DNA from 3 places in the Sphingobacterium sp. Ag1 genome. Region 1 is predicted to be linked to each of the others. Evidence: riboswitches for the same ligand, from Rfam matches in the RefSeq annotation. Region 1 holds a riboswitch; each other region holds the start of a gene.
The links. Region 1 has a riboswitch for thiamine pyrophosphate ahead of thiM (hydroxyethylthiazole kinase). Riboswitches for the same ligand answer to the same signal wherever they lie in the genome.
Positions count from the first base shown of each region.

Region 1 (3,285 bases):
TTACATTTAGCGTTAAAAATCAACAATGGACCATCGATGTATTGTCATTGAAACAACGTCATGCCATGATCTTGTTTGATGGCTTAGGCAAACCCAAGATCATATACGATAGTAATACCTATCTGGCAGCAGCCAAATCCATATTAAGCAACAACACACAAGTTGCGTCAAAGAATCCTTCGTCACAATATAATGCCCAACATTTCTTTGACTCCATTGCACAAGTGCAATTTATTCCATCCAGGCAATATGCAGCGGCTATTATCGCCAATACAGCTCTCCCTCTTTACTACAGTCAGCGTAAAAATCAATGTGACGGCACGTACGTCATGCAGCAGTTTTCCGATGAAAATGAGGTGGAAACTGGAGCAATTGTGACGACTGTATATGAAGAAGGCAAAGAGCTCACATCCAACAATCTTTCCGGCGGAAATAATTATTTCAGCAAAAGATGCTATAATCAATTCGGACTTATCGACTCCATACAGTACCTTCAAAACAGCAAATGGAGCAACAGCACCATTTACCGTTATCTCCCAAACGCCATTGTTTCCTACGATCCAACATTACAAACAGCGACAATAGACCACTTGAACAGCAAACTCCAGGTTGTAAAAAGTGAATCCATTCATTTTTTATACCAGCGGATAGATTGGACCATTTACAGTTATGACAAACAGAATCGCATTAACGAAGAGGTGTCGGGCAGAAATGATCAAAGGGAAAGTCGGGTCCGTTATGCGTATAGCGATCCGAAAACAAGTGATTATATACTACGCCAAACCTTCGACCAAAATGACCAACTCACAGCGGAAATCAAGCGATCCTACCGGGCCAACGAAACAGTTGATGAATTCTACTTCAAGGGAGTATTGCAACAAAAATCAATTGTAAAAGATTTGGGAAACTGTACGTATGAAAACTGGAACTATAACGGGCATGGGAAGCTCACGGGCAAATACGTACAAACAAGAAAACCGCAATAGACATAGACCGAAAAGACAGTATACACCCGATGGAACAAAAGTTCTACCTCCTTATACAGTAAAAACGCAGGACAAAATCAAAAAAAGCGGCAAAAGATAGATTTCTGCATTAATTTTGATAGCGATAAATAAACATCGTATTGAAAAAAAGAAAACTGATCAGTCAACAGCACCCCATACTCTATTTTTTTGCAGTATGGGTAAGAAGAATGCAGCGAAAAGCCGTCTGGCTATTTGACGACAAAAAATACAGCACAGTTAAATCAGCTGAAAAACTTCCCTTTCGTATTAAAAAGCATCAGTCTGTATTATTAAAAAAGCTGGGCGAAAATAATATGCAATTGCAGATCAACAAAGTGACCAACCTAAAAATTGCAGCAGCACAGATCAATAGCATTCTGATCAGACCGAAGGAAACCTTTTCATTTTGTAAACTCGTGGGGCTTCCCACCGTAAAGAAAGGGTATCTGCCCGGCATGGAGTTATCCTTCGGTGAAGCAAGGGCGGGTATTGGCGGTGGAATCTGTCAAATATCCAATCTCATCCATTGGCTTGTTATCCATAGTCCACTCACCGTCAGCGAACGTTATCATCACTCCTTCGATCCTTTTCCTGACGATGGTCGTGTTTTGCCATTCGGCAGTGGGGCTACCGTATTTTATAACTACCGTGATTATCAATTCACCAACAACACGCCTTACACCTTCCAGATCAACCTCTGGTTTACAGAGAAATGTTTAGAGGGCGAATTGAGGATCGATCAGGAGCTGGATTTTGCATACCATGTCTTTGAAAAAGAACATCACTTTCTCAAAATAGACAATCAGTTCTTTCGTAAAAATGAGATTTGGCGCGAGAAGTTCTTAAAGTTTCAGGGTGGAAAGATTTTAGAAACAGAACTTTTAACCAAAAATTTCGCCCGAGTCACCTACGTCCCTACCCTGTATACTGAAATTAGTGCCGATCAAAATACGACCGATTAATTCAGCGAGCGAAGTGATCGAAAAATGATAAATATGAAAAGTCCACTTTTTTGTTTAAGTTTGGTATGGCTTTGGGGGTATTCTGTATAGAATTGAGATAGTCCCTTTGAACCTGATTCGGTTTATACCGGCGTAGGGAAAAGCAAAAATCCACTGTACAGCATACTCCTTCTGCACAGGCTATCGCTCTTCTTCCCCCCAAGGCCGCACCGTACATCTTAGCACATGTAAAAGAATGGAAGATTCAATTATCAATTTATTAGCGCAGCTGAGGGTTGAAAAACCCCTTGTACACAACATCACAAACTTTGTCGTGATGAACAATACCGCCAACGCACTTTTAGCCCTAGGGGCGTCCCCTGTGATGGTTCACAGTCCTTTAGAAGTACGCGAAGTTGTCGATATTGCGCAAGCTCTTGTCATTAATATCGGCACCTTGAGTGAAGATACAGCCGAAGCTATGCTGGTTGCTACCGAACATGCCAATACCATTGGACGGCCATGGGTACTTGATCCCGTGGGTGCCGGAATATCGGCATTCCGCAATGATTTATTAGCCAATCTACTTGATCTCAAACCAACGGTTATTCGGGGAAATGCATCAGAGATCATGACGCTGTACAATTTCAACCAACCGAACACAAAAGGAGTCGACAGCACGACAGCTAGTAAGGATGCACTCCGATTTGGCCAATTATTGCAAAAACAAACCGGCTCCATTATCTGTATTTCCGGAGAAGTAGACTATATTCTTTCCGAACAATACAGGGTTGAAGTCTTTAATGGCGCCCCTTTAATGACGCAAGTAACAGGACTTGGCTGTAGTGCTACTGCACTTATTGGTGCATTTCTAGGTGTTACAGACCAATATGTTGAAGCAGCTGTTGCCGGCGTGTCCATTTTGAGCTTGGCTGGAGAACTCGCGGCCCAAAAAGCCACTGGCCCGGGTACCCTACAATTGAACCTCTATGATGAGCTCTATCAGCTCAATGCAGAACGTCTAAAATCAAAGCTCAAGATCAAATGTTATGCGCATTAATCCGCTTTTTCCCTACCCTTTATATTTGGTAATTTCTGAGCGGGACTGTTATCCTCAACATTGGCTCAATGTCGCCGAAGAAGCCATCATTGGTGGAGTCGATCTTATTCAATTACGCGAAAAAGCTGACGATCCGGCCACATTTTTGGATAAAGCCATCCGTTTGAAAAAACTGACCGATCATTACGGTATTCCGCTCGTGATCAATGATGCCGTAGCAATCGCTGCAAAAATCGAGGCATGGGGAATACATGTGGGGCAAAATGATGTGCAGCCG
Region 1 is NZ_LBGU01000043.1:774,156-777,440, reverse strand. It holds gene AAW12_RS20545 (hypothetical protein) at 1-986, shown strand, start outside; gene AAW12_RS20540 (VanW family protein) at 1,127-1,969, shown strand; TPP riboswitch at 2,033-2,125, shown strand; gene thiM (hydroxyethylthiazole kinase) at 2,205-3,008, shown strand; gene thiE (thiamine phosphate synthase) at 2,998-3,285, shown strand, end outside.

Region 2 (3,285 bases), on a different contig from region 1:
GATCCCGATCGACAAAAAATGACTTGATCAGTGGTTCACCCTTTTCATCCAATACGGGTTTTCCCGCCTCCTGAATTGCGGCATTTAATGTGAAGTGGGTTAAATGCGGTGCTCCGGTAGCGTATCTCCAGAAACCACGGAGTCGATAGTGGTCCCCTTCACGCGTAGCAGTACCAGATGCCTGTCCACTACCCCCGAAACAAACCCGATCCGTTTCGAAAATTTGATTTCCTATAAGGGGATCAATAAAACCGACAAAGAGATTTGCTCCTGAACATAACGTGACTGTCCAGGCTAATCCCCCATCCCAATAAGCCAGCTCAGCCAATAAACTGAGTCCTTCAGGTACACTTAACCCCAATCCACCTAATGCACGGGGAACCCAAATCTTAAACCACTTCCGACGGTAAATCAGCTGCAATTGTCCATCTGACAACGTTTTCTGCTGAATTCCTTTTGCCTGATTATCTTTCAGTATAGCGATATCTTCGCTATTGAATTGCATATCTTTCTTCACGTATTATTCTCCTCCAATTAAAATACCCACTAAATGCCATAACAAATAAAAATAACGTCAAGCCCGAATAAAGAAACAGCCCTTTATGGATCAGTAAAGGAATTGCCATCAGATTACTGATATTCAACAATATCCAGTTTTCTATCTTCCGCTTTGCCAATAACCACATCCCTGCCCAAGCTGTACAGGAAACTGCAGAATCCCAAAGCGGTACATCAGAATCTGTTAAGTGTACCAATCCGAAATAAAACAAGAGAAAACCGGCGGCACAAATTCCCCCGACTATCCACCATTCTTTCGGCTCACAGTGTGTTATGGGCGTAGCTACGTCACGACTATATTTCCAATAGATCCAGCCATAGATGCTCATGATCAAATAATAGAGATGTAGCAATATTTCGGCATATAGTTTCGCATGGAATAATACGTATACAGAAATTAAGATCCCAATAATCCCAAAAATGTAATTGATGGATTTATTTTGCCGGGAAAACCAAACTTGTAAAACACCAAAGGATACCCCTAGCCATTCCGCAATGGTGGCCTGTTGAATCTGTTTTATAAAAGCTTCGAGAATTGTTTCAGAAGTCATCGCCTTGTTTATTATTTCGTGTCATTCATAATAAACCTATGGGAGAGAAACGGCTATTTTGATTGAAATTAAATCCCTACGCCAGCATTACCTGGATCAGGTATATAAAAGCGATTGTACAAGGAGGTACAATCGCTTCTATTGGGTATAATCTCAGCCGAGAATGACCACGGTCATTCCAAGCACCCCATAAGTATATTTTCGGTCGAATTGATTATTCTATAGCAATCAATTTCAACGCTTTGTGCGTACGCGTACGCGTTTCTTTACAAAGTTGCGCATCGTCGTTCAATGATTTCCCATGCGAAGGAATCATCTCACGTAGTTTTTTACGGTATTCATCTGATTTGGCACGTTCAGGAAAACATTTCTTCAACAGGCTGATCATAATAGCAACAGAAGTGGAAGCCCCAGGAGACGCTCCTAATAGCGCAGCAATAGAACCATCGGCACTAGACACTACCTCTGTACCGAATTCCAAAATTCCACCTTTCTTTTCATCTTTTTTGATGACCTGAACACGTTGCCCTGCTTTTTCAATGACCCAATCTTCCAATTTAGCTGTAGGCATAAATTGTTTTAAGGACTCCAGTTTATCTTTAGGTGACTTCATGACTTCAGTAATAAGATACTTCGTCAAAGGTAAATTATCAAGTCCGGCTGATAACATCGGACGGATATTAGACAATTTGATAGAAGCCGGTAAATCGAAGTAAGACCCCTGTTTTAAGAACTTCGTTGAGAAGCCTGCATAAGGTCCAAACAATAAGGCTTGCTTGCCATCAATATAACGTGTATCCAAGTGCGGTACCGACATTGGCGGCGCACCGACAGAAGCTTTACCATATACTTTCGCATGGTGTGTATTAATGATCTCTTCATTCACACAACGTAGCCATTGGCCTCCCACCGGGAATCCACCATAACCTTTTGCTTCTGGTATGCCGGATTTTTCCAACAATAACAAGGAGTGACCACCGGCACCAATGAATACAAATTTTGCTTTGATTTCTCTCTTCTTTCCTGTCTTTAAATCTTTGACTTCCACTTCCCAACGACCATCGTCTTCACGATCGATGTCAATTACTTCGTGGTTTAAGGAAATCGAAATATTTTCTTTATTTTCAAGATTTGCGATCAAATCACGCGTCAATGAACCAAAGTTCACATCCGTACCGAGATCCATTTTTGTTGCAGCGATTTTTTCGTCTGCCGCACGTCCTTCCATCATTAATGGAATCCATGATTTCAATAATGTTGTATCTTCCGTATACTCCATTCCCTTAAACAAATTTTGGGTCGTCAACGTTTCCCATCTTGTTTTTAGAAATTTAGCGTCTTTTTCACCAAAAACCGCACTCATGTGTGGAATGCTACGGATAAAATTTTCAGGTTGTGCAATAATGCCTTTATCAACAAGATAGGACCAGAATTGCTTAGACACTTCAAATTGCTCGGCAATTTTCACTGCTTTATCAATCTTGACAGAACCATCTTTCTGTTCGGGGGTATAATTCAACTCGCATAAAGCAGAGTGACCCGTGCCAGCATTATTCCATGCGTCAGAACTTTCAGCAGCCACAACATCCAAACGCTCAAGAATTTCAATATTAATGTCTGGGCTTAATTCATTGATTAGAGTACCCAAAGTAGCACTCATAATACCGGCGCCGATTAGAACAACGTCAACTTCTTTATTTGATTTTTTGCTCATGTTTTTGTGATTGATGCAAATTTAATATAGTTTTTGGTAAACGTCCAAGTCTTTTGTCAAAAAACTGTACTTTTTAGAACCACTTATTCAAAAATACCATTGATTTATTAAAATAATCCTAAGTGAGCGATCGCTTACCGTAAAATTCTAAAATTGTTTATTAAAAACACTCCCCTACTCCAAGATAAACACCAGGTCAGCACACAATGTTTTTCTATTTTAACCCGTTATTTATCGAAAGATTTTGTGTTATAATATAGTTTTAACATTTTTGCAGAACATCGACGGGCAATAGCGTATACAGTAGCTAAAAAAAGATCATGTATTCGCTCATACGACGGCATCGGTAAAACACAGGCACTGTGGCATAACCAAGATAAACCAAACGGAAACGAGTTCATATATCGTCTTGAATTCCAAGAACAAAAGGACTGTGAACGAAAGACAGCGCGTGGAAAATGG
Region 2 is NZ_LBGU01000044.1:271,878-275,162, reverse strand. It holds gene AAW12_RS21950 (hypothetical protein) at 1-505, opposite strand, end outside; gene pnuC (nicotinamide riboside transporter PnuC) at 492-1,109, opposite strand; TPP riboswitch at 1,165-1,309, opposite strand; gene AAW12_RS21940 (malate:quinone oxidoreductase) at 1,324-2,823, opposite strand.
Region 2: linked by a shared signal. The riboswitch ahead of pnuC (nicotinamide riboside transporter PnuC) and the one ahead of thiM (hydroxyethylthiazole kinase) in region 1 are both predicted to bind thiamine pyrophosphate.

Region 3 (3,285 bases), on a different contig from region 1:
TTTCGCCTTCCTTTACCTCAACACTTTCAACAATTGCTCCCTCGGGCCCTTCTTGGCAGAACTCCAACAATGAATCCAGTGCAAAATCATCGCCCTCGCCCTCGATATAAACAGAACCATCTTTTAAATTGACAACAAAGCCCCTAACACCGACCTGATCCGCAACCGCCTTGGTTGTCAATCTAAAAAAGACTCCTTGTACTTTACCTCTTATTGAAATATTCAAATGTTTCATCTGTAACTTATTTTTTCTTCCATCGGTCAGATGGAACTTACCATGACTATAGTTTCGTTATTACAGCCATGGACGATTCAATAAGAGCAAAAGTACAGAAGTTTTAGGGAATTAAATACTACGCTAAACGTTTTACCTTAACATCTTCATTTAGGCGCATGTGTTCCATCCCTTGCAACAACACAATCCCTGGTTTTTTACCCACTTCGAGTGACCCAAATTCATCCTCAATGTTCAACGCGATAGCGCCATTGATTGTAGCCCATTGAATGGTCTGCAAGAAATCGAGATCTTCAAAGTGCGCATGCAATACCTTTAGCTCCTCCAAAATAGACAATGTGTCGTTTGAAGCTAAACTGTCCGTTCCGATTACTAAACGCTGTCCGGCATTCATAAAATTCTGAACCTTTGGTAATGTTCCTTCAATATAAAGATTGGCCTTTGGACAAAGACACCACATCACATCACGATCCATGCGCTCTACAAAATCCAGATCTTTCAGCGAGGTATAGGTATTATGAACCAACAATAATTTATTGGGGTAAGGTAAATAAGGAAGATAAGACTGAATCGAGTTTCTTGCCTGTGCCTTAATCGCATCGGCGTTTTTCCCTATACTTTTATAAAAGTCCAAGAACTCTCCCATTTTATAACGGAACAATTTATTCTCCTCTTCACTTTCTTGATTGTGAATACTGATAATATTTGTTTCCGGAACCATCTTCTTGAATTTTTTGAAAAGGACCTTCGAACAAGAATAGGGCGCGTGCGGCGTAATGGATACATGCCCATTCCTAAACTCCTGCGTCAACGATTTAGCCTCCTTTAACTTAAAGTCCGCTTCTTCAGGTTCAATTCCGAGTACCTCCACAAAGGTGTGATATAGGAGCTGTGAATCTTCTTTCAATTTTGAGGAATTATCGGTGTTGGCATGATCTCCGACTGCGACAATACCATTTTCGTACATCTCTCGATCGGCTTTTGCCATAGCCTCGTCTATTTTTTTCATCGACGCCGACCGCGTTGTCATCACCTTACTGAGAAAGCTCGGAAGCCCTGTACCTTTAGGAACAATACCTTTCATATGCGACAATTCAATGTGGCAATGTGCATTGATAAAACCTGGAATTATCACTCCTTCATATTTCTCAACCTTCGCTTTATCTGAAGGTGTAAATGAAGTTGGGTCATAGATACCTTGAATTACCCCCTCCTCATCCACCGAAACAATGCCATCTTTTATTGGCATTGAAGTAATCGGCAGAATATAATTAGCGCTTAAATACTTTAACATTTTATCTCCTCACTATCAATTTAGTAACTAAAAATTTTTGACCTGTATGAATACATACCCTAGTAGAAAAATTCATGCCAAGGTACCTAAAAAGAACAATAAATACCAAAAACAACAATTTGCACAAAATTTTAACCAAAAAGAAATAATAGCATAAATACCCTCTTTTGTATTTGTCATAAATTACTTCTTTATACTTCATTTCAATTTTAAATTTATATATTCGCAGCATCGAATAGGGGTGCCTTGTTTTGTCAGGAACACAAATAAAGGCTGAGATTATACCCAACAGATTAAATTCTGTACACCTGATCCAGATAATGCTGGCGTAGGGAGAGGTTAGTTAAATAGTGCGGTCATAGTAACCCCTTGCTATGATTTGTTTAACTCAAACAAAATACATTACCATGATCAAATTTTTGATTTGTAGCTCCTTAGCTACTATTTCAAGCCAAATTGCCATTGCGCAACAAAATCTGACAATTAAAGCTGTAGACAATACCAATCAGACCCCTTTGCAGTATGTTTCCATATCCATAGATGGACAAGCATCCTTCGCTGGCCAATCGGACACAAATGGACTGATCAAACTATACCGTATCAATACAGGTAAACACCAGATTCAGGTATCTTCTCTTGGATATAAAACATGGAGCCGAAATGTGGATGTTAAAGACAATTTGGAGCTCACCGTAGCATTAGAACCGAATACCATTCAAATGGAAGAAGTGCTTGTTCAATCTACCCGTGCCAAAAGGAATGCCCCAACAACCTTTAAAAATATCTCCAAAGAAGAAATAACACGTAACAACCTCGGCCAGGATATCCCATTTCTTCTAAATCAGACCCCATCCGTGCAGGTGAATTCCGATGCCGGTGCGGGCATAGGTTATACAGGAATGACGATCAGGGGATCCGACAATCAACGAATCAACGTAACACTCAATGGAATCCCCCTAAATGATGCGGAGAGCATGGGTTCCTTTTTTGTAAACCTTCCCGACTTTGCCTCTTCTACCGAGAGCATCCAAGTTCAGCGTGGTATTGGGACCTCGACGAATGGTGCCGGATCATTTGGAGCCTCATTGAATATTCAGTCCAATACTCTAGTAGAAACCCCTTACGCAGAACTCAACAATTCATTTGGCTCTTATAATACTTGGAAAAATACGGTCAAAGTTGGTACCGGACTAATTGACGACAAATTTGCCTTCAATGCCAGATTATCTCGAATAAGTAGCGATGGTTACATCGAAAGAGGTAGTTCAGACTTACAATCTTTCTATGTGGACGGAGGCTATTATGGCAAAAAACATATTTTAAAAGGAATTGTATTCTGGGGAAAAGAAAAGACCTATCAAGCCTGGAATGGCGTTCCTGAACCATTGATTACAGGAGATCGGTCGCGCATGGATGATTATGCTGATAATGCACTCGAAATTTCCGGTGCCGAGAAGGATCGTTTCATGAACGCTGGCCGGAATTATAACCTATACACGTATAAAAATCAAACAGATAATTATACGCAGAAACATCATCAACTTCATTATACCAATATACTGAACGACAAATTGACGCTCAATACAGCCTTACACTATACAAGAGGTTATGGTTACTATGAAGAAATGAGACCGGGAGATAAACTAAGTAAATACGGTTTGCCTAACGTCATCATTGGTAAAGATACCATACAAAAAACGGATCTTGTCCGCAGGAGATGGCTGGATAATTATTTTTATGGCATGACCTATGCCCT
Region 3 is NZ_LBGU01000042.1:181,593-184,877, reverse strand. It holds gene AAW12_RS16845 (acylphosphatase) at 1-235, opposite strand, end outside; gene AAW12_RS16840 (amidohydrolase family protein) at 354-1,529, opposite strand; TPP riboswitch at 1,757-1,882, shown strand; gene AAW12_RS16830 (TonB-dependent receptor) at 1,937-3,285, shown strand, end outside.
Region 3: linked by a shared signal. The riboswitch ahead of AAW12_RS16830 (TonB-dependent receptor) and the one ahead of thiM (hydroxyethylthiazole kinase) in region 1 are both predicted to bind thiamine pyrophosphate.